3 regions of the Pseudomonas lundensis genome follow, and region 3 is predicted to be linked to each of the others. Evidence: riboswitches for the same ligand, from Rfam matches in the RefSeq annotation. Region 3 holds a riboswitch; each other region holds the start of a gene.
The links. A riboswitch is a leader RNA that binds a small molecule or an ion and turns the genes downstream of it on or off. The one in region 3 is predicted to bind cobalamin.
Positions count from the first base shown of each region.

Region 1 (7,799 bases), 1.3 Mb from region 3:
TCGTCCTCAATCACCAGAATGCAGCGCGTGGTAAACGGTGCTTTCTCGCGATCATCCATGAACCGCGGAATCTCGACGTTCGGTACATTCATCACCGGTTGCGGGGCGGGCGGCGCGGCAACGACCACGGCTTTGGCCGGCTCCGCCACTGGGGCCTGGGCGTACGGCTCATCCTGTTCGACGAACTGTTCAGGCAGGACCAGCGTGAAAATACTGCCCTGACCCGGTTCACTGGTGACGCTGATCGAACCGCCCAGCAAGTTGGCCAGATCACGGGAAATCGACAGCCCCAGACCTGTACCGCCATAACGGCGGTTGGTGGTGCCGTCTGCCTGACGGAACGCCTCGAAGATGCTCTCTTGCTGCTCGGCTGCGATGCCGATTCCCGAATCGCGCACGGTGAAGGCAATGCCCTCGCCCGGTTGGCGCGACACGGTGAGGCTGACCTGACCTTTTTCGGTGAACTTGATGGCGTTGGATAACAGGTTTTTCAAAATCTGCTCCAGGCGCTGACGATCCGTGAAGATCATCGGCGGCGTGCCCGGTTGCAGCTCGACCTGGAAATCCAGTGCCTTTTCCCCGGCCAGCGGCTGGAACATGCTTCGCAGACCGTCCACCAGACGCGGAACGCTGGTGTTTTCCGGGCGCACTTCAAGCTTGCCGGCTTCGACTTTGGAGATGTCCAGAATGTCGTTGATCAGATTGAGCAAGTCATTGCCCGCCGAGTAGATCGACTCGGCAAACTTCACTTGTTCGGCAGTCAGGTTCTCGTGCGGGTTTTCCGACAGCAATTTGGCCAGGATCAACGAGCTGTTCAGCGGCGTACGCAGCTCGTGAGACATGTTGGCCAGGAACTCGGACTTGTATTTGCTGGAACGCTGCAACTCTTCAGCGCGCTCCTCCAGTTGCACTTGAGCCTGATTCAGCTCGGTGTTCTTCTGATCCATCGCATCGCGCTGGGCGGCCAATGCCAGTGCCTGATCGGCCAACTGCTCGTTGGTCTGTTCGAGTTCAGCCTGCTGAGTTTCCAGATGGGTCTGGGACTCTTTAAGAATGCGCGACTGCTCTTCCAGCTCTTCGTTGGCGGTCTTGAGCTCTTCCTGCTGCACCTGCAACTCTTCGTTGAGCTGCTGGGTTTCGGCCAGCACTTCCTGCAAACGCTGACGGTAGCGGGCCGCTTCAATCGAGGTGCCGATGTTGTCGGCAATCAACTCGAACAACTCAATGTCACGCTCGGTCAAGGGGCGCAAGAAGCCCAGTTCGATCACGCCGTTGACCCGGTCGTCGTCACTGGTGGGCACGACCAACACGCTGCGCGGGCTGCCTTCGCCCAGCCCTGAGCTGACCTTGAAGTAACCGGCGGGCACATTGTCCAGGCGAATCAAGGTATCTTGCTGCGCCGCCTGCCCGACAATGCCTTCGTCGTTGTGAATCAGTTGGTCCTGTAGCTCCTGCTCGCGGGAGAAGCCGTAACTGGCCACCCGCTTGAGGCCACCGTGGTCTTCACGCACATAAACGGCCGCGACCACCGAACCCAAGTACTGCGCGCAAAACTGCAGAATATTGCGGCCCAGCATGTTCAGGGTCAGACGCCCCAGCACCTGTTCAGCCAGTTCGGTCTGACCGTTGCGCAGCCAGGCCTGCTGTTCAAGACGTTGCGCACTTTTAACCTGTGCGTCGAGGGTGTCGCTGTAACTCTTTGAAAGATTGACCAGATCGCGGCGTCCGACATAGGCCAGAAAACCGCTGAGGCCCAGCACAAACAGCAGGTAAAGGCCGATCACCAGGAACGTGGTGCGGCTCACGTCATCGTTACGCTCAACACGCAACTGTTGCTCCATGGCAATGAATTCGTCGAAGGCCTTGCGCACTTGATCGGTCAGCCGCTTACCGCGCCCCGATAGCACGGCGCCACGGTAATCGCCATTGCTGCGACGCAGCTCAATCATGTCCTGAGCGTACCGGCTCCAGTCGTTTTGCAAGGCCTGTAGACGTTTGAGGCGGTCCACCTGCTGCGGATTGTCGCTGACCAGTTCTTCTAGGCCATGCAGTTGCGCAGTGATCTGTGGTTTGGCCACTTCGTACGGGTCGAGAAAATGTTCGTCGCCGGTGATTAAGAAACCGCGCATCCCGGTTTCAAGGTCAACGGTGAGCTTGATGGCCTCATTCGCGTTACTGATCACGCGGTCAGTGTGTTGCAGCCACTGAATGACCGACAGCAAATAGCTGATCATCACCACAAACAAAACGGCGCTGAGCACGCCCACACCCAAGGGCAAACCGACGTTGCGACTCAGGAGTTTGCGAAAGCTACGCTCATCAACCGATGCTGGTGCATTCATTTTTCTGGCCCGTGAACAGTGTTAAAAAACAGCAAGTTTGCCGGATTATCGAGCAATTAATCTATTTTCTTACGATAAACAGTACAAATTCGTACTCAAGTACGGACTCAGAGACTACATACAGCTATCCTTGCAGACCTTGTGCGAAGGTATTTTTCGTACAACAGCGGGAACTTGTCCGGGGATACGGCTTACTCATAAGGCAAGTCGATACGTTTTGGCTTCACCGCGCTCACCACTTTTCGGGATACCCACTATGCCTGCAACACCCTCCACCATCCTCGTTGTAGAAGACGATGCCATTGTTCGCATGCTGATCGTGGATGTGCTGGAAGAATTGGAATTCAATGTGCTGGAGGCAGATGGCGGCGAAGAAGCACTGACGTTCATCAAGAACACCGAACTGGTCATTGATCTGCTCATGACCGATGTCGGTCTCCCGATCATGGACGGCCGTGAACTGGCTGAGCAGGCACTGCTCTTGCGGCCCACGTTACCGGTGCTGTTTGCCAGCGGGTATGCCGAAAGCCTGGCTAAGCCTGACAACGCCTTCGTTATCGGCAAGCCCTTTTCAATTGATCAGTTACGCGACAAGGTCAAGAGCATCCTTTCCTGACACGTGAATTGACGCCTCCCCCGCTGCCATGCTCTCCTACACATCTTGTATCAGGTGCCCTTCACAGGGTGAAACGGGAAACCGGTGCGTCAGGCGCTCATCGCCTTGATCAGTCCGGTGCTGCCCCCGCAACGGTAAGCGAGCGGAACATCACAACCACTGTGCCCAGGCATGGGAAGGCGATGTTCAGCGGTTCAATGATTTGAACCCCTCGTGAGCCCGGAGACCGGCCTGTTCACATCCATTGACAAACCCGCGGTGGGCGGGCGCTGTTGAACCCTGCGAGCTTCGTTCGCGGGGTTTTCTTGCGCTTCTCCCCCGCTGTCTGACCCGAGGGAAGCGCCATGTCCATCAGCACCAGCCGTACGCAGTCTGCAACGTCCACGTCCACCCAAAGCCAGCGCATCGTTGCGGCTGTCGGCGTTGCCGTGCTGGGAGCGTTTCTGGTTTACTTCGCGGGCTTTTCTCACATTGACGCGGTACACAATGCCGCGCACGACACCCGTCACAGTTCAGCCTTCCCCTGCCATTGAGACCCCGGCCATGATTAAGCGCATTGCTCAAACTGCCGGTTTTACGGGCTTGCTGGCCGCCCTGTTGCTGACCGTGCTGCAAAGCCTGTGGGTGACGCCGCTGATTCTCGAAGCTGAAACCTTCGAAAAGCCGGCCGAGACGCCCGCGCATACACACACTGACACCCACATGGCTGCCCATACCCATGACGCTGAGGCCTGGGAGCCGGAGGATGGCTGGCAGCGCGTGTTGTCCACCACCGGCGGCAACTTGGTGGTCGCTGTGGGGTTTGCCTTGATGCTCGCAGGCCTGTACACACTGCGCAGCCCGACCCGCACCTCTCAGGGTGTGCTCTGGGGATTGGCGGGGTATGCCACGTTTTGCCTGGCGCCGACGCTGGGCCTGCCGCCCGAGCTGCCGGGCACCGCTGCGGCGGATTTGCTGCAACGTCAGGTCTGGTGGGTGAGCACCGCAGCGTCCACTGCCGTGGCCATTGCCTTGGTGGTGTTTGGCAAACATTGGGCACTGAAAGTGCTCGGGGTGGTGATTCTGGTCATCCCCCATGTCCTGGGCGCACCCCAGCCTGTGGTTCACTCAAGCCTAGCCCCGCAAGCCCTCGAAACCCAATTCAAAGTGGCTTCGCAATTGACCAATGTGGTGTTTTGGCTGGCACTGGGGGTGATCAGCGCGTGGTTGTTCCGACGTAAAGCTGATGGCCAGTACGCTGCATGACCGCCGCGCCCACCGCCCCCACCTTCGTGGTGGGGCTGGGCTGTCGACGCGGTTGCAGCGCTGAAGAACTGTTGACGCTGATCCAGGCGTCTCTGAGTCATGCCGGGATCACGCTCAGCGAGGTCCGGGCCTTGGCCAGTATTGATGGCAAGCGCAACGAACCCGGCCTGATCCAGCTGGCGCAGCAGTTGAAACGGCCTTTGCACGTCTTCAGCGCACAACAGCTCGCCGCGTTTGCCCCCCGGCTCAGTCACCGGTCCCCCGTCTCGTTCGCCCACACCGGCTGTTTCGGGGTGGCTGAAAGTGCGGCACTGGCGCTCTGCGAGTGCTTGACCGGGGACCGCGCGACGCTGCGGGTCACGCGCCAGACTTCGCATAACGCGACGTTTGCGTTAGCGACCCGGCAATAATCAGGCGATACTTCGCCGCCTCACTATGAGCGCTGTTCAAGCGGCGCTCTATTTCGCATCGTTCAAGAGACTGCCATGACTGTGTATTTCATCGGTGCCGGCCCCGGCGATCCAGAGCTGATCACCGTCAAAGGCCAGCGTCTGATCCGCAGCTGCCCCGTCATCATCTACGCTGGCTCACTGGTGCCCGCCGCCGTGCTGGAGGGTCATCAGGCCGAGCAGGTGATCAACAGCGCCCCATTGCATCTGGAGCAAATCATCGAGCTGATCCAGTCGGCCGACGCTCAAGGTCAGGACGTGGCCCGCGTCCATTCCGGCGACCCTAGCCTGTATGGCGCCATCGGTGAGCAAATCCGCTGCCTGCGGGCGCGGGGCATTGCGTTTGAGATCATCCCCGGGGTCACGGCGACCGCCGCGTGCGCCGCCCTGCTCGAAGCGGAGCTGACCCTGCCTGATATTTCGCAAACGGTGATCCTGACCCGCTACGCGGAAAAGACCGTGATGCCCGCAGGCGAAGAACTGGCCAGTCTGGCCCGTCATCAAGCGACCATGGCCATTCATTTGGGGGTCAAGAACCTTGCCTCGATCGTGGACGAACTGACACCCCACTACGGCAGCGATTGCCCGATAGCCGTCATCCACCGTGCCAGTTGGCCGGATCAAGACGCCGCCACCGGCACCCTGGCTGACATTGTCGAGAAGGTTCAGGCCAAAGGGTTCAGACGCACGGCGTTGATCCTGGTCGGTCGCGTGCTGGCCAACGACAGCTTCAGCGAATCGTCGCTGTACCGCGCTGGTCACGCACATCTGTATCGCCCGTAGCGGTCTTTGGCCCAATCGGCAGGCATAAAAAAACGGTGCTCACGGGGCACCGTTTTTTTATAGAACGCGCAGCGAACACCTTGGGACTGATGACTCAGTAGTAGGCGTTTTCTTTCTGCGAGTGGTCGGTCACGTCACGCACGCCTTTGAGCTCGGGAATACGCTCCAACAAGGTGCGCTCGATCCCTTCACGCAAGGTCACGTCGGCCTGACCGCAACCCTGGCAGCCACCGCCGAACTTGAGGACCGCAATGCCGTCTTCTACCACTTCGATCAAGCTGACCTGACCGCCGTGACTGGCCAGACCGGGATTGATCTCGGTTTGCAGGTAGTAATTGATGCGCTCGTTGATCGGGCTGTCGGCGTTGACCATGGGCACTTTGGCGTTAGGCGCCTTGATGGTCAGTTGCCCGCCCATGCGATCGGTCGCGTAATCCACAACGGCGTCTTCAAGAAACGGCTCGCTGACCGCGTCGATCCAGGCGGTGAAGCTTTTCAGGCCCAGCGCGGTATCTTCTGGTTTTTCTTCACCAGGCTTGCAATACGCAATACAGGTTTCAGCGTACTGGGTGCCGGGCTGGGTGATAAACACGCGGATGCCGATACCCGAGGTGTTCTGCTTGGACAGCAGATCAGCCAGGTAATCGTGTGCGGCGTCGGTAATCGTTATGGCGCTCATGGAATCTCCTCGCAGACATGGGGCGCAGTTTACGCCAATCGGCGCGCCTGACAAAGTCCTAGTATTTTTGTCAGGAAAGCCGCACCCCACGTGGGTGAAACAAATGACCTTTACAGGTTCTCGTAGCGGTTCATGTCCAGCACGCCCGCCTCTACAGGGTCGGTTTGGTTAATGTATTCGCCAATGTCATGGAAGTACTGCCAAAACTGCGGGTGGCTGCGGCGAATTCCCCAGCGCTGGACGATGGCCTCAAACGCGGTTTGATCCTGGCTCGCCTCCATCGCCTCGACAAAAGCCTCTACCTCATCGGCCGGAATGTTGAACATAAAGTTCGGGTAACTGCTGAGCACGCCCGGGTAAATGGTCAGCGTGTCCAGCCCCGGCTGCAGGCGGTATTCCTCGCCCAGCATAAAGGCCACGTTGGTATGCGCGCGGTTGTGCAACAGGCTGTACATCTCACGTTTGCCGTCGGCACTCTCGATACGCAGCATGGTGGCTTCGGGCAATTGGTTGATGACCGGTAAGCCGGCGGCAGGACGCGAGGTCAGGCGGCTCAGCGATTGCTCGGCATACTGGAAGGCACGCGGGATGTTCGGCCGTGAACAATAAGCGCCCGTACAGCGGTTGATCGGGTCCGGCCGCGCATTCAGGGTGCCGGTGCGCTCAATCAACTTGAGGGCAAAATCGCGTTTCGGGTCGGCCGGGTCCAGCTTCATACCAGTTGGGGTGTCCGTGTCGATCTTCTGATAGTCCATCCACATCTTCAGCTTGCCGCTATTTTGATACCAGTCGCCCAGAATGGCGGCCCGCGCGTCGGCAGGCATCAAACGCAGAAAGTTGACCTCGGCGCCGTTGCGAATCAAATCGAAGTAGAGACGCGTCTGGGCCTGATGCGAGACGTTGCCGAACACATCGAAGTTAACCGCCAATTGGTAGTAGGTGCGCTCCAGCAGCGGGTAATCGAACAGCCACAAGGTCTGCGGGATTTCACCCACCAGCCCCTTGCTGACACTGGCACTGTCGAAATGCCGGAAGATGGTCAGCAGCGCGTTGTCATTGCCTGCCCACAGGGTCGACCAGCTCGGCGGCGGCATGTCGGCGTACGCCGCCTGGCGCAGGTCTTCATACTCGTTGCGCTTGTTCCGGTAGTTGTGCCACAGCGAAATAACGCTGCCCACATCGTCGATCTGCCCCGGCATCGCCAGCAACGGCGTGGCTTTGCCACGGTACGCCGCATCGGTCACGTAACGGTCGCGAGCGGGCTCCTGGAACACCGCCCAGAAGTTGTCGCGGATCACGTCAGTAGCAATTTGCCCGCGGCACACAGGCCCGCGAATAAAGGTGCGCACGAAGTATTCGGCGTTATCCAGCATGAACTGATAACGGGCCACCGCCGGGATCGCTTCAAAGGTTTCAAACGGATTGGCGCGCCCTCGTGGTCCATACCCCGGTAGCTTGGCGGCATGCCAGTCGCCGCTATAAAACAGTTGCTTGACCCGTTCCAGCTTGCGCTGACCCATCGGGTATGTGATGTGGGTTTTATGAACGATCACCCCCTGCACCGGCATAATCCGGTAATAAAAGGTGGTGCCCGGGTCGTCGTTGGGTCGCCGGGTAGCGATCAGGTCAATCGGTTGCCCACTGGGCGTGCGCGAGCGCACCCACTGGAAATAGTGACCCGGCAC
Region 1 covers NZ_CP062158.2:2,645,785-2,653,583, forward strand. Annotated here, with positions in the region: gene IF654_RS12340 (response regulator) at 1-2,342, opposite strand, end outside; gene IF654_RS12345 (response regulator) at 2,599-2,958, shown strand; cobalamin riboswitch at 2,994-3,207, shown strand; gene IF654_RS12350 (CbtB domain-containing protein) at 3,303-3,491, shown strand; gene IF654_RS12355 (CbtA family protein) at 3,502-4,203, shown strand; gene IF654_RS12360 (cobalamin biosynthesis protein) at 4,200-4,613, shown strand; gene cobM (precorrin-4 C(11)-methyltransferase) at 4,689-5,435, shown strand; gene nfuA (Fe-S biogenesis protein NfuA) at 5,530-6,114, opposite strand; gene IF654_RS12375 (fatty acid cis/trans isomerase) at 6,225-7,799, opposite strand, start outside.
Region 1: another riboswitch for cobalamin. It lies ahead of IF654_RS12350 (CbtB domain-containing protein); the one in region 3 lies ahead of cobO (cob(I)yrinic acid a,c-diamide adenosyltransferase).

Region 2 (7,799 bases), 1.4 Mb from region 3:
GCACATCCACCGAGAAAAAGTTGCGCCCGGTGGGCAACACATCCAGCCGTCCGCGACTCGGCGCCCCGCTGGGCCCGGCAGGCACGAAGCGGCCGTTGAGCGCGTCGAGCAAGCCCTGCATCTCGGCGGGGCCGCAGGCGTCGAGCCGTGGTGCAACCTCCTGCAGCAAGGCGTCAAACATGCTCCGCACCTCGGCCCATTGATCGTCTGGCGGCAAGGACAAGGTGCCGTCCAGCGCCTGCTCGATCAGCCCGGCGGCATACAGTTCAAGGCGCTCGCGGGTGTCGCCGGCCGTGCGCCACAGGGCATCGCTGACCGCCGACAGAGGCGCCGGGCGCCGCGCGGTCCAGGGTTCGGCCAACGCACAGTCAAGCGGGTCAAAACCCAGACCGAAAGCCTTGGACAGTGCCCGTAGCACACTGGACTGCGCACCGCGCCCGTCGCCCCGGGGGATGCGCAACAGCGCCAGCAGCGTGTCAATGCGTAAACGGCCTGTGGGCGATTCGCCAAAAATATGCAGCCCGTCGCGTATTTGCGACTCTTTCAAGTCGCACAGGTAGGTGTCCAGTCGCGGCAGCCAGATGGCCGCATCCGCGTCGCTGTCGAGCTGTTCGTCCAGCTCCAGTTCGCGGTCGATATGGGTTTCACGCACCAGTTTGAGAATGTCGCGCTGCAATTCGCGCGCCCGGCGCGGGTCCAGCAACTGCGCTTCGTAATACTCGTCCGCCAGCAGTTCAAGGTCGCGCAGCGGGCCATAGGTTTCGGCGCGAGTCAACGGCGGCATGAGGTGGTCGATAATCACCGCCTGGGTCCGGCGCTTGGCCTGCGCGCCTTCACCCGGATCGTTGACGATGAACGGGTAGACATTGGGCAGCGGGCCCAGCAACGCATCGGGCCAGCACTCATCAGACAGCCCCACGCCTTTGCCCGGCAACCACTCCAGATTGCCGTGCTTGCCCACGTGCACCACGGCATGCGCACCGTAGGTGTGGCGCAACCAGAAGTAAAACGCCAGATAGCCATGGGGCGGCACCAGATCCGGGTCGTGGTACACCGCGCTGGCGTCCACCTGATAACCACGGGCGGGTTGAATGCCGACAAAAGTCAGGCCAAAGCGCAGGCCAGCGATCATCAGCCGGCCGTCGCGAAACATCGGGTCATTTTCCGGCCGCCCCCACCGCGCCAGCACTGCCTGCTGGTTGGCGTGCGGCAACGCACGGAACTGCTCGGCGTACTCGTCCAGCCCCAGGCTTTGGTGGCAAGGGCGCAGGTCAAGGCTTTCCAGGTCATTGCTCACGCCGCCCAGCAGCGCTTGAATCAACGCCGTGCCGGACGCTGGCAGTTCGGCGTCCAGCGGATAACCCTGTTGCTTCAAAGCCCGCAGGATATTCAACGCCGCGGCCGGGGTGTCCAGCCCGACCCCGTTGCCGATGCGCCCGTCACGGGTCGGGTAATTGGCAAGGATCAACGCGATGCGCTTGTGCGGGTTCGGCACGCGGGCCAGCTCAACCCAGCGGCGCGCCAGTTGTGCGACAAAGTCCATGCGCTCGGGCTGAGCGCGATAACACACCACATCCGACTGGCTGCGCTCACTGCGCCAGGCCAGATCCTTGAAGCTGATGGGGCGGCTGATGATGCGCCCGTCCAGCTCCGGCAGCGCAATGTGCATTGCCAGATCTCGGGGGCCCAGCCCTTGTTCACTGTCACGCCAGCCGGGTTCGTTGTCCTGGGCGCAAATCGCCTGAATCACCGGGATGTTGCGCCGGAACGGCCGCACGTGCGGTGCCTCCGGGCTGGACTGGGCGAAGCCGGTGGTGTTGAGAATGACCCCGGCGTCCACCTCATCGAGCAGGTCTTGCACCACCGCCAGACACCCCGGTTCCTTGAGGCTGGCCACGGCAATCGGTAACGGATTGATCCCGGCCGCTTGCAGGCGCTGGCAAAACACATCCACAAAGCCGGTGTTGGCCGCTTGCAAATGCGAGCGATAAAACAGCAACGCGGCCACGGGAAAATCGGGCTGCCATTGGGCCTGCCAGTCGCTGAGCTGCGGGCTGGCGTGTACCGGGTGATAAATCGCGGTACGCGGCAGGGCCTGCGGCTCGCCCCAGGGGTAAGCGCGCCCCAGCCATTGGCCTGCGAGGCAGTTGAACAGTTGCAGCGCGTTGTGCCGCCCGCCCTGACGCAAAAAGTGCCACAACCGTTCGGCCTGTTCGGCCGGCACGGTGCTCAGCGCGCTGAGTTCAGGGTCGGGACGATCGTCGCCGGGCACCAGGATCAGGGTCACGCCGCGCTCGGCCAATTGCATCAGTTGTTCGATGCCATAGCGCCAATAGCCAATCCCGCCATGCAACGACAGCAGAATGACCTTGGCGTGTTGCAGCACCTGGTCGACATACAGGTCGACCGAGGCATGATTCTGAACCTGCATCGGATTAGCCAGACGCAGGCTCGGGTAATCGTCGGGCAATTGCTGCGCCGCTTCGGCCAGCAAAGCCAGGCTGGAGTCGCCGCTGCACAGGATCACCAGCTCGGCGGGGGTTTGCCCCAGGTCGGCAATGTTGTCGTCCGATACAAAGCCACCGGGCTGGGTCCTGAGCAAATGCATGGCTTAAGCGCTCAGCGCAGTGCGCAGGGTGGATTCCAGCAGCGCGGCGTCCAGGTCCTGACCAATCAGTACCAACCGGGTGACGCGGTTTTCATCCGCCGCCCAGGCACGGTCGAAATGTTTGTCAAAACGGGTGCCCACACCCTGAATCAACAGGCGCATCGGTTTGCCCGGAATCGCGGCGAAACCCTTGACCCGCAGAATGCCGTGGCGGATCACCAACTGCGTCAGGGCTTCGAGCAGCACGCGCTCTTCGGCCTGGGGCAGCTCAATGGAGATGGAGTCGAACGCGTCGTGATCGTGGTCGTCATGGTCATCGCCTTCATGGTGATGATCGTGATGGCTGTGGCGGCTGTCGATGTGCGCTTCCGAGCCGTTACCCAGCCCCAGCAACACGTCGAGCGGCAAACGGCCGCTGCTGGCTTCGATGACTTTGACCGCAGGCGGCAGTTCTTCTGCCACTTCCAGACGCACCTTGGCGAGGTCTTCAGGGCTGATCAGGTCGGCTTTATTGAGAATGACCAGGTCGGCGCTGGCCAGTTGGTCGGCGAACAGCTCATGCAGCGGCGATTCGTGGTCCAGGTTCGGGTCGAGTTTGCGCTGGGCATCCACCTGGTCCGGGAACGCGGCAAAGGTGCCCGCGGCCACGGCCGGGCTATCGACCACAGTAATCACGGCGTCTACGGTGCAGGCGCTGCGGATTTCAGGCCACTGAAAGGCTTGGACCAGCGGCTTTGGCAGCGCCAGGCCGGAGGTTTCGATCAGGATGTGGTCGATGTCGCCACGGCGCGCCACCAACTCGCGCATCACCGGGAAGAACTCTTCCTGAACGGTGCAGCACAGGCAGCCGTTGGCCAGTTCATACACGCGGCCATTGGCTTCTTCTTCGGTACACCCGATAGAGCACTGCTTGAGGATTTCGCCATCAATGCCCAGCTCGCCGAACTCATTAACGATAACGGCAATGCGACGGCCCTGCGCGTTGTCCAGCATGTGACGCAGCAAGGTGGTTTTGCCCGAACCGAGGAAGCCGGTGACGATGGTGACGGGGGTTTTGGCCAGTGTTTTCATCGGATGCCCTTTGGCAAAGCGGCGGGCATACGGGACGAGGCCGCACACGCTGCACGGCCGTATTCGCCACCGGATCACCCCGCCCGGTTGAAGTAAAAAACGCTCACGAGGCAGGTCTCCTGGCTTACGGCTGACAGCAGCCGGAGGGCTGCGTCTTTCCTTGCGCCTTCCCGCTCCCTGGAGCAGTGGCCTTGCAAGGCAATTGACCGTTTACAGTTGCGGGGGCAGCCGCGGCATACCGCGTTCCCTTCTTAGCTTCGCGTGGCGAAGAACCTCGAACGCGCAAGGCTACGCAGTGCGTTGTAACAGGTCAATGTCAAGACGCGGGCGGGTGGATCAAAGGGTCGGCAATTTGGCCCACGGGTGCGCCTGTTCCAGCTGCGCACTCAGGCGCAGCAGCACATCTTCCCCGCCCATCGGGGCGGTGAGCATCATGCCAATCGGCATGCCGGTGTCACTCATGCCCACGGGCAGCGAGATGGCGGGCTGCCCGCTGACATTGGCCAGCACGGTAAACCCGGCGCTGCCCATGGCGTTGTGGGCGTAACTGTCCCAAGGCTGGTCGAGGCTCAGCAGCCCCAGTTTCGGGGTGACGTTGGCCGTGACCGGGGACAGGATCACGTCGAGCTGGCGGAACTGGTCTTCCATGTAGCCGCCAATCGACTCAAACGACTGGCGAGCGCGATACAACGCTTCGCCCGTGACTTTTTGCGCGTTGCCCAACACCACTTGCGTAATGCGTTCCAGGTCCTCAGGCGTGGCACTGCGGCCCAGCGCTTGCTCACGGTCACGCACCAAGGTCAACAGCGCGTCACCGATCACCGCGCCATGGGCTCCAAACAATTGCCGCGGATCGACCTGCAAACGCACAGGCTCCACGTCGTGCCCCAGCGCCGACAACCGCTGAGCGGTCGCGTCGAGTACCCGCGCCACTTCAGGGTCCAGCGGCGCACCGGTCAGCGATTCGCGCACCAGCCCCACGCGCAAACGTCCCGGCGCGGCCTGCAACTCGTCCACGTAGGGCCGTGCCAGCGGTTTGGTCCAATACGGGCTCCCGGCTTCATGGCCCTGCCCGGCATCCAGAAACAGCGCCATGTCCCGCACATTTCGCGATACCACATTGCCGACGCTGGCCCCGAACCAGCCTTCGAACTTGCCGGGGCCGCTGGGCGTACGGTAACGGCCCGGCTTGAGGCCCACCAGCCCGCAATAAGAGGCCGGGATGCGAATTGAACCGCCACCGTCCGTGGCATGGGCGACGGGCACAATCCCGGCCGCCACGGCTGCGGCCGCACCGCCGGAGGACCCCCCGGCACTCATGGCCAGATTCCACGGGTTGCAGGTTTGCCCCCACAGCAGGGATTCGGTGGTCGTGGTCAAGCCGAACTCCGGGCAGGTGGTCTTGCCGAACGGCACCGCCCCCGCGGCTTGATAACGGGCAATCAGGGTACTGGTATGCGGCGCGGCAGCGGCATCTTTGAACAGACGGCAGCCATGGGTGGTGGGCGTGCCTTGCAGGTAGGTATTGAGGTCCTTGATCAGAATCGGCACCCCGGCCAGGCTGCCGGAGGTTGACGTGGCGCTGGCCTCACGCGCTTTGAGCAACGCCTGCGCGTAGTCGTCATGGCGCAGGTTGACCGCCTTGACCCTGGGGTTGACGGCATCGCAACGGGCCATGGCCGCTGCCAGCAATGCCTGCGGGCTGACCTCGCCCTGACGCACGGCCTGCGCCATGCGCCAGGCGTCCATCTGCACATAATCGGCCTGGGACAACGCCGGGCTGTCAGCCGCCTGGGCAAAGCGCCCCAGCAACCCGGCCCCCACTGCCACGGCCCCGGCCTTGAGTACGTGGCGGCGCGGCCAGCCGACAGCGGTTGGCAGTTCGTCAGTGAGCACAGGCGTCTCTTGCACAGTCATTCTCCGAATTTATTGTTGTTTTCAGGGCCGAGCGCGCGACCATCAATCGGCCGTGACCATCGATTGCATCGTCGGCAAAAAGTGCTCGCCATAGGGCGGCAACAAGCCCCACTCGCGACGCGGATCATGGGCAGGCGCCTTGAACACCGTGCGCATGTGGCTGAATTCGAGAAAACCCTCGCGGCCGTGATAATGCCCCATGCCGGACGCGCCAATGCCACCGAAAGGCGCATCGTGCAGGGCGGCGTGCATCATCACGTCATTGATCGTCACCCCGCCGGAATGGGTGTGTTGCAGCACGTAGCGCTGTTCCTCTTCGTTTTGGCCGAAGTAATACAAGGCCAATGGCCGCTCACGGCTGTGAATGTCGGCCAGCGCCTCGTCGAGCTGCGCGTACGGCAGCACCACCAGCGCCGGGCCAAAGATTTCTTCGTGCAGGATCTGGCTGTCGCGGGGTGGATTGACCACCACCTGCAACGGCCGTCGGCGCTGCTGCTCATCCACTGCCAACGGCTGCGGATAGCTTTCGATGCGGGCGCCGCGATCTCGGGCGTCCTGCACGTAGCCTTCGACCCGCTGCAAGTGCCGGGCGTTAATCACCGCCACCACGTCCGGATTGTCTTCGATGCGCGAGAACAGCTCACCGTAAGCGGTGCGCAGCGCTCCCAGAAAATCGTCCAGCAGCCCCTGCGGCACGTACACCACATCGGGGTTGATGCAAATCTGCCCGCCGTTATTGGCCTTGGCGGCGGCAATGCTGAACGCCGCTTTGGCCAGATCGGCGGTACGCGAGATGATCACCGGCGATTTACCGCCCAACTCCAGCGTCAGCGGCACCAGATTCAAGGCTGCGTTGCGCATCACCGAGCGCGCCACAGCCGTACTGCCGGTGAACACCAGATGATCGAACGGCTGCGAGGTGAAGACCTGCGCCAGCTCGGCATCCCCGTTGACCACCGCCACTTCAAGGGGATCGAACAGCTCGGCAAACGCTTGCGCCACCACGGCGGCGGTGCGCGGCACCACCTCGGACGGTTTGAGAATGGCCCGATTACCCGCCGCCAGCACACACGCCAACGGGCTGAGCAAGGTAAAGAGTGGCGCATTCCAAGTGCCGATGATGCCGACGCTGCCCTTGGGCTGGTGCATGACCCACGCCTTGGCGCCCAACTGGTCATAGGGTGAAAACACCTCGCGCGGCTCGTCTTGCATCCAGTGCTCAAGGTGGTCGCGGGCGTATTTGAGGGAGGCCAGCGAACCGATCACGTCGTTCATCAGCGAGAACCCTTGCGGGCGCCCGCCAAAGTCCGCGTCCATGGCGTCCACCAGCGGCTGCTGATAACGCACCAGCAACTCGATCACCCGTTGCAGGCGTTCGCGACGCTGTTGGGCGCTGACCGGGCCATGGGCGACAAACGCGGATTTTTGTGCCTGTAGCACCTGCGGCAGTTGCTCGGGAGTGATCTGAGTGCACGTCATGGGCGAGTCCTGTGAAAGAGGCTGCGGGTGGGTCAATGCCTCGGAAACTAGCCAATCGGGGCGCCCGACGCCTCGTCCGATCGGACGATAATCGGCCGCCTTCGTTAGTCCGTTGAGACGATGTAGCCCGTGGCCTGGCGGCGAATACTGCACGTACGAAAATTCAATCCATGAGGTTCGTCATGGCAATGCAAAGCAGCTTCGACCCGCAGGCATTCCGCACGGCGCTGGGCACGTTCACCACCGGGGTGACGATCATCACCACCCAGGCCCAAGACGGCTCGCCCATCGGTATTACCGCCAACAGCTTCAACTCAGTCTCGCTCAACCCGCCATTGGTGTTGTGGAGCCTGGCCAAGACCGCGCGCAGCCTGCCGGTCTTTACCAGCGGCAAACACTGGAATGTGCACGTGCTCTCCACCGAGCAGGAGCCGCTGTCAGGTCGTTTTGCCATGCAGGGCGAGAACAAGTTCGCGGAAATCCAGCTCGACAACGGCATCAGCGAGGCACCGCTGTTACAGGACTGCACCGCACGTTTTCAGTGCCGCACCGCGTTCCAGTACGAAGGCGGCGACCACGTGATTTTTGTCGGTGAAGTGCTCGCCTTCGATCACAGCGACCGCGCACCGCTGGCGTTCCAGAGCGGGCAGTACGCGCTGGCGACGCGCAAACCGCGCAGTGAACTGCGCCTGGCCACCACCCCGCCGCCCCCCGAGTGCAGCTA
Region 2 covers NZ_CP062158.2:2,720,297-2,728,095, forward strand. Annotated here, with positions in the region: gene cobN (cobaltochelatase subunit CobN) at 1-2,608, opposite strand, end outside; gene cobW (cobalamin biosynthesis protein CobW) at 2,612-3,679, opposite strand; cobalamin riboswitch at 3,772-3,971, opposite strand; gene IF654_RS12640 (amidase) at 4,016-5,596, opposite strand; gene IF654_RS12645 (coniferyl aldehyde dehydrogenase) at 5,639-7,111, opposite strand; gene IF654_RS12650 (flavin reductase family protein) at 7,258-7,799, shown strand, end outside.
Region 2: another riboswitch for cobalamin. It lies ahead of cobW (cobalamin biosynthesis protein CobW); the one in region 3 lies ahead of cobO (cob(I)yrinic acid a,c-diamide adenosyltransferase).

Region 3 (7,799 bases):
CCGTCTGGAGAGGCTCGGCTTGTCCAGAACCTGGGGGGTTGTGACCGTGTTTACGCTGTTCACCGTGATTGTGACGGCGCTGGTGCTGGTGTTGGTGCCGTTGCTGGCCAAGCAGTTGATGAAACTGTACCAACTGGCGCCACAAGTGCTGGACTGGTTGCAACATACGGCGATGCCGTGGGCGCAAAGCAAATTCGGCCTGAGCGACGGCTTCTGGAAGTTCGACAAGATCAAGGCGGCGATCACTGAGCATATGGGGGAGGCGTCCGATGTCGTCGGGGTGGTGCTGTCGCAGGCCACGGCGTCGAGCCTGGCACTGATCGGGTTTTTGGCCAACCTGGTATTGATCCCGGTGGTGGCTTTTTACCTGTTGCGTGACTGGGACATCATGCTGGCCAAGATCCGGGGCTTGCTGCCGCGTGACCGTGAAGAGCAAATCGTTTCGCTGGCCAAAGAGTGTCATGACGTGCTCGGTGCGTTTGTCCGTGGGCAGTTGCTGGTGATGCTCGCGCTCGGGGTGATTTATTCCGCGGGGCTGATGCTGGTCGGGCTTGAACTGGGCCTGCTGATTGGTTTGATGGCGGGCATTGCGGCCATCGTGCCGTACATGGGGTTCATCATCGGCATTGGGGCGGCATTGATTGCCGGGCTCTTCCAGTTTGGCGGTGACCTGTACCCGATGCTCGGAATCGTCGCAGTGTTTATGGTGGGGCAGGCGCTGGAAGGTACGGTGCTCACGCCATTGCTGGTAGGTGACAAAATCGGCATGCACCCGGTAGCGGTGATCTTTGCGATTTTGGCCGGGGGTGAACTGTTCGGTTTTACCGGGGTGCTGCTGGCCTTGCCGGTGGCCGCCGTGATCATGGTGCTGGTTCGCCATGTGCAGGACATGTACAAGGAGTCGCACGTGTATAAAGGTGAAGAAGACCCCGAGTTGTAGGTCTTCTTATGTTGAAAAAGGCAGGCCGCTGGTTTCGCGGGCCTGCCTTTTTTATGGCGCGGCTTGAGCTTGAGCGTTGGCAAAAACTCAAATAATCCAAGGCCTTAACGCAAACCTTTGATTTTGCTCGTGGTCTGTTACATTGTGCGCCCGGCTACAACGGGTATAAACTTTGCAAACTTTACACAGAGGCCACTAACGGTTCGTTTGAACTGTTCAGTCAGCATGAAACCGATTCAGCTGCCCCTAGGTGTGCGTCTGCGTGATGACGCTACCTTCATAAACTACTATCCAGGCGCCAATGCCGCTGCACTCGGCTATGTCGAGCGTCTATGCGAAGCCGACGCCGGCTGGACAGAAAGTCTGATCTACCTTTGGGGCAAGCATGGCGTCGGGCGTACGCACCTGTTGCAGGCAGCCTGCCTGCGTTTTGAACAGATGGGTGAGCCCGCTGTGTACCTGCCGTTGGGCGAGCTGATGGATCGCGGCATCGAAATCCTCGATAACCTCGAACAGTACGAGCTGGTGTGTCTGGATGACCTTCAGGCCGTCGCCGGACGCGCGGACTGGGAAGAAGCGCTGTTCCACCTGTTCAACCGTTTGCGCGACAGCGGGCGACGGCTGTTGATCGCGGCCTCGGCATCACCGCGAGAATTGCCGATCAAGCTGGCTGACCTCAAATCCCGCCTGACACTCGCGTTGATCTTCCAGATGCGACCGCTGTCTGACGAAGACAAGCTGCGAGCCTTGCAGTTGCGCGCCTCGCGCCGTGGCCTGCACCTGACCGACGAAGTCGGGCACTTCATCCTCACCCGTGGTACCCGCAGCATGAGCGCGCTGTTTGATCTGCTGGAGCAGCTCGATCAGGCGTCTTTGCAAGCCCAGCGCAAGCTGACCATCCCTTTTCTGAAAGAAACTTTGGGCTGGTAATCCCTCGTTTTATAGCCGGTCTGGCAAATGGCAGGCGCCAGAAAAACCGCGCGCCAGCAGGGTGGCGAACGCAGATTCTATCGTCAGGGGTGTAAAACCTTAGATGTCATGAGAAAACTGCCGAGTCACATTTAGATCGATTGAATTTGCAAATGAGGATCATAGTTGGCATAGTCGCGGCTACTTTTCCTACAAGCCACGGTCGTGCCCATGCTAAATCGCTTCGCACCCCTCGTGCCCCTCGCACTCGTTACCCTGTTATTTGGTTGCGCTGCGCACTCGCCAGTGTCTCAGCAAGTAGTCGACCGGCAGGTTCAAAAGTCATCTGTGTCCCAGGATTCCGCTCTTTATCAGGAAGAACTGGCGACCGAAAAAGAACTGGCTCAATTCTCCGAAAACAGCAAGCCTTATGAGCTGCCAGCATTGGCGGACAGCATTCTTGAGCGCGGCATGTCCTTGATCGGTACCCGTTACCGTTTTGGCGGCACCTCGGAAGCAGGCTTCGACTGCAGCGGTTTCATCGGTTATCTGTTCCGCGAAGAAGCTGGCATGCAATTGCCGCGTTCCACGCGCGAAATGATCAACGTTGATGCGCCGCTGGTGGCGCGTAACAAGCTCAAGCCGGGTGACCTGCTGTTCTTCAGCACCAACGGTCGCGGGCGTGTCAGCCATGCCGGGATCTACTTGGGGGACGACCAGTTCATCCACTCCAGCAGCCGTCGCAGTGGCGGGGTGCGTATCGACAAGTTGGGCGATACCTACTGGAGCAAAACCTTCATTGAAGCCAAGCGCGCACTGGCCATGGCGCCAACGAGCGTCATAGCCCGCAAGTAAAGTTAAAGCTTCACTTGAAGTTTGGCCTCTAAGGGCTAGAATTCAGTCGCATTGTTAAATTCCTGAGCCGCGAAGGTAGTGCCTGTCGCGGTTTCAGGTTTCGCGGCCGAGTTGCCGTATCCAGAATCAGGAACGTTCTGTTTATGTCAATCATGGCCCGCCTCTCAGTTTTGACTCTAGCAGCCCTGCTCAGTGCTTGCGCCAGCAACCCGCCGCCCGCCCCCGTGGCCAAAAAGCCGGTGGTATTTGCCAACCCCTCTGATGACTTCTCGCCCGTCGCCGCCGATGTGTTGTTCCGTGCGCTGGGGCTGGTGGGCACGCCTTATCGGTGGGGCGGTAATACCCCGGACTCGGGCTTTGATTGCAGTGGTCTGATCAAGTACGTCTATAACGATGCCGCTGGCATTTCGTTGCCGCGCTCGACCCGCGAGATGATCGTGATGAGTGCGCCGAATGTGGGTAAAGACAAGCTGCAAACCGGCGACCTGCTGTTCTTCGCCACCAGTGGCGGGACGCAGGTCAGTCATGCGGGGATTTACGTGGGAGAAGGGCGCTTCGTTCATGCGCCGGCCACGGGCGGTACGGTCAAGCTCGACAGCCTGTCCAAAGCCTACTGGCAAAAAGCCTATCTGAATGCCAAGCGTGTACTGCCTACCGAGCAGCACCTGGCCCGCAATCCATAAGCGGCACTGTTGAATAAAAGAGAGGCTGTGATTGCACAGCCTCTCTTTTTTTTATCGGGGCAACCAGAAAGCCCCTTACTTGGCTGACACGCGCCAGACTTTGTTGCCGACATCATCGGCCACCAGCAGATCACCCTGTTTGTCGATCACCACGCCCACCGGCCGGCCCATCGCTTTTTCATCCGCGTTGAGGAACCCGGTCAAGACATCCATCGGCATGCCGGTTGGTTTGCCATCCGCGAACGGCACGAAAATCACTTTGTAACCGCTGTGGGGTTTGCGATTCCAAGAGCCATGCTGGCCGATAAACGCTCCTTCGGTGAAGTTTGGCAACTTGCTGCCATCGGCAAAACTCAACCCCAATGACGCGGTGTGCGGGCCGACGGCAAAGTCGGGGGCAATGGCCTTGGCCACCAATTCTGGGTTTTGCGGGTCGACCCTGACGTCGACGTGTTGGCCGTAATAGCTGTAGGGCCAGCCATAGAAACCGCCGTCTTTAACCGAAGTGATGTAGTCCGGTACAAGGTCGCTGCCGATCTCGTCGCGTTCATTAACGGCGGTCCAGAGCTTGCCGGTGGCCGGTTCCCAGTCCATGCCATTGGGGTTGCGCAAGCCCGACGCGAAAATCCGGTGGCTGCCGGTGGCCGGGTCTACTTCCCAGATCGCCGCGCGGCCTTCCTCTTTATCCATGCCGTTCTCGCCCACGTTGCTGTTGGAGCCAACGGTCACGTAGAGCTTTTTGCCATCGGGGCTGGCAATCACGTTTTTGGTCCAGTGATGGTTCAGCGGGCCGCCCGGCAGATCGACCACTTTGGTCGGCTGGGCGCTGATGCTGTCGGCACCGGCCTGATAGGGGAAGCGCAGTAGCTTGTCCGAGTCGGCCACATACAGATCGTTGCCGACCAGCGCCATGCCGAACGGCGAATTCAGGTTCTGCAAAAACACGCTGCGGGTTTCAGCGATGCCGTCGTGATTGGCATCGCGCAACAGGGTGATCCGGTTCGCACTTGGCACGCCCGCGCCCGCTTTGCCCATGACCTTTTCCATCACCCAGCCGCGAATCCCCTTGCTGTCGTCCGGTTTGGGCGGGGCATTGGTTTCTGCCACCAGCACATCACCGTTGGGCAGCACATACAGCCAGCGCGGGTGGTCGAGGTCCTCGGCGAAGGCGCTGACCTGCAACCCTTCGGCGGCAATCGGCTTGGCGCCCTGAGACCATCCCACGGCGGGTGCGATATTGACCGTCGGAATCAGCGTCTTGTTGGGCTCAGGCAGCTTGGGCGAGGGGCCGGTGCCATCCGCCACTTGCAAGGTCGAACTCTCACCACAGGCGGCTAACCCTGCTGCAAGTACGATGACAACAGCGTGCTGGCGCTTAAGCATGTGAATCTCCATGAGTGGGGTGTAAGTGATAGAGAAGCCTAGTCGTGCAAAGGTTCAGGGCAATGCCGTTTTGAAGTGCAGGTCAGCGCTTCCTTTAATTGACGCTCCACCCCCAACCCTCTAACCTTCGCCGCTTGTTTCAGGTGCTCTGCAGCCATGGGCTGGCAGGGTGAAACAGGGAAGCCGGTGAGGGGCAGGGCGCAGTGCGCCAGGTTCACGATTCCGGCGCTGCCCCCGCAACGGTAAATGAGTCAACACCGCGCTGAGTGCCACTGTGTCTGTACACGGGAAGGCGCGCGGTCAGGGTTGCTGCCAGGCAGGCGGCCCGCTCATGAGCCCGGAGACCGGCCTGATCCATCCAGCACCTCGCGGCGGGCGACGGTGTGTCGCTGTTGTTAAATCTCCCCCCGCCTCCCGTTTGCTTTTTTCAGCCCCAACGGAGAGCTGCCATGAATGAATCCCCCGAACGCGACGAACGTCATCAGGCGCGCATGCTGCGCAAAAAAGCCGTCATGGACGAGCGCATCGCCAGCGCACCCAATGAATGTGGTCTGCTGCTGGTCTTGACCGGCAATGGCAAAGGCAAGAGCAGCTCGGCTTTCGGCATGCTGGCCCGCGCCATGGGCCACGGCATGCAGTGCGGCGTGGTGCAGTTCATCAAGGGCCGCAACAGCACCGGTGAAGAGCGCTTCTTCCGCCGCTTTCCGGAGCAAGTGCGCTATCACGTGATGGGCGAGGGCTTCACCTGGGAAACCCAGGACCGCCAGCGCGACATCGCGGCGGCCGAGGCTGCCTGGGAAGTGTCCCGCGACATGCTGCGCGATCCGTCCATCGGGCTGGTGGTGCTCGATGAGCTGAACATTGCGCTCAAGCACGGCTACCTCGACCTGGATCAGGTGCTGACAGACCTGCAAGCCCGCCCGCCGATGCAGCATGTGCTGGTCACCGGGCGCGGTGCAAAACCTGAACTGATTGACCTGGCCGACACCGTGACGGAAATGAACGTAGTCAAACACGCGTTCCAGGCCGGTATCAAAGCCCAGAAAGGCATCGAATTGTGAGTGTTCAAGCATGAGAGAGTCGCGTCATTGCCCGGCGGTGTTGATCGCCGCGCCGGCTTCCGGTCAGGGCAAGACCACCGTTACCGCCGCGTTGGCCCGTTTGCATCGCAATCAGGGGCGCAAGGTGCGGGTGTTTAAATGTGGCCCGGATTTCCTCGACCCGATGATTCTGGAGCGCGCCAGCGGTGCGCCGGTGTATCAGGTCGATTTGTGGATGGTGGGCGCAGAGGAAAGCAGGCGCTTGCTGTGGGAGGCCGCTGGCGAAGCTGACCTGATCCTGATTGAAGGGGTTATGGGGCTGTTTGATGGCACCCCGTCCAGCGCAGATCTGGCCCGTCATTTCGGGGTGCCGGTGCTGGGGGTCATCGATGGCACGGCCATGGCCCAGACCTTTGGTGCCCTGGCCTTGGGGCTTGCGCGGTACCAGCCGGACCTGCCCTTTGCCGGGGTGCTGGCCAACCGGGTGGGCACGGTGCGTCACGCGCAATTGCTGGAAGGCAGCCTGACCGAAGGCTTGCGCTGGTATGGCGCGTTGTCCCGGGAAACCGGCATCGAGTTGCCGAGCCGTCACTTGGGGCTGGTGCAAGCCAGCGAGTTGAATGACCTGGACGCCCGCCTGGATGCCGCAGCCGACGCGCTGGCCAGCACCTGCGAGGTAGCGCTGCCACCCGCTGTTGAATTCGCCGCGCCGACGCCGGTGACGGTCGAGCCGTTGCTGGCGGGCGTACGGATTGCCGTGGCCCGGGATGAAGCGTTCGCCTTTACCTACGGCGCGAGCCTGGCCTTGCTGCGGGACATGGGCGCGGAGCTGGCGTTCTTTTCACCGATCCGTGACACGCAGCTTCCCGCTGCGCACAGCCTGTATTTACCGGGTGGCTACCCCGAACTGCATCACCTTGAGCTGTCGCGTAACCACGCGATGCTTGATGCGATCCGCGCTCATCATGCCGCAGGCAAGCCGTTGCTGGCGGAGTGTGGCGGGATGTTGTACCTGCTCGATGCCTTGACCGATGTCGACGGCCAGCGCGCCGAGCTGGTGGGGGTGCTGGCGGGTGAGGCAACCATGCAAAAGCGTCTGGCGGCCTTGGCGTTGCAAGCCGTGGACTTGCCTGAAGGCCAACTGCGCGGTCATACCTATCACCATTCGCTGACCCGTACCGAGCTGCAACCCATTGCCCGGGGCCTGAGCCCCAATGGTGGACGCGGTGCCGAAGCGGTGTATCGCGAAGGCCGCCTGACAGCGTCCTATGTGCACTTTTACTTTCCGTCCAATCCCAAGGCCGTGGCTGCGCTGTTCGCGCCGTGTGCTGTGAAGGTGCCATGAGCGACAACGCATTCAGTCCCCAAGAGCGCGCAGCGGTGTACCGCGCCATCGCCGAGCGCCGCGATATGCGCCATTTCAGCGGCGGCGCCGTTGCGCCCGAACTGTTGGCGCGCCTGCTCGAAGCGGCGCATCAGGCCCCTAGCGTGGGCTTGATGCAACCGTGGCGGTTTATCCGCATCACCTGCCGTGAGCTGCGCGACAAGATTCAAGCGCTGGTGGAGGAGGAGCGGGTGCGCACCGCCGAGGCGCTGGGCGAGCGTTCCGATGAATTCATGACCCTTAAGGTCGAAGGCATCCACGACTGCGCCGAAGTGCTGGTGGCCGCGTTGATGGACGATCGCGAGAAGCATATTTTCGGTCGGCGCACGCTGCCGGAAATGGACATGGCGTCATTGTCTTGCGCCATTCAGAACCTGTGGCTGGCCGCCCGGGTTGAAGGCCTGGGCATGGGCTGGGTGTCGTTGTTCGAGCCGCAAGCGCTGGCGGACCTGCTGGGCTTGCCCGTCGGGGCCAAGCCGCTGGCGGTGCTGTGCCTGGGGCCGGTCGAAGCGTTTTACCCGGCGCCTATGCTGGTGCTGGAAGGGTGGGCGCAGGCGCGTCCGCTCAATGAATTGGTGTACGAGAACTATTGGGGAGTGAGCCCA
Region 3 covers NZ_CP062158.2:1,352,510-1,360,308, forward strand. Annotated here, with positions in the region: gene IF654_RS06600 (AI-2E family transporter) at 1-940, shown strand, start outside; gene hda (DnaA regulatory inactivator Hda) at 1,166-1,870, shown strand; gene IF654_RS06610 (C40 family peptidase) at 2,081-2,704, shown strand; gene IF654_RS06615 (C40 family peptidase) at 2,848-3,387, shown strand; gene IF654_RS06620 (PQQ-dependent sugar dehydrogenase) at 3,463-4,770, opposite strand; cobalamin riboswitch at 4,895-5,137, shown strand; gene cobO (cob(I)yrinic acid a,c-diamide adenosyltransferase) at 5,220-5,831, shown strand; gene IF654_RS06630 (cobyrinate a,c-diamide synthase) at 5,842-7,155, shown strand; gene bluB (5,6-dimethylbenzimidazole synthase) at 7,152-7,799, shown strand, end outside; gene cbiB (adenosylcobinamide-phosphate synthase CbiB) at 7,799-7,799, shown strand, end outside.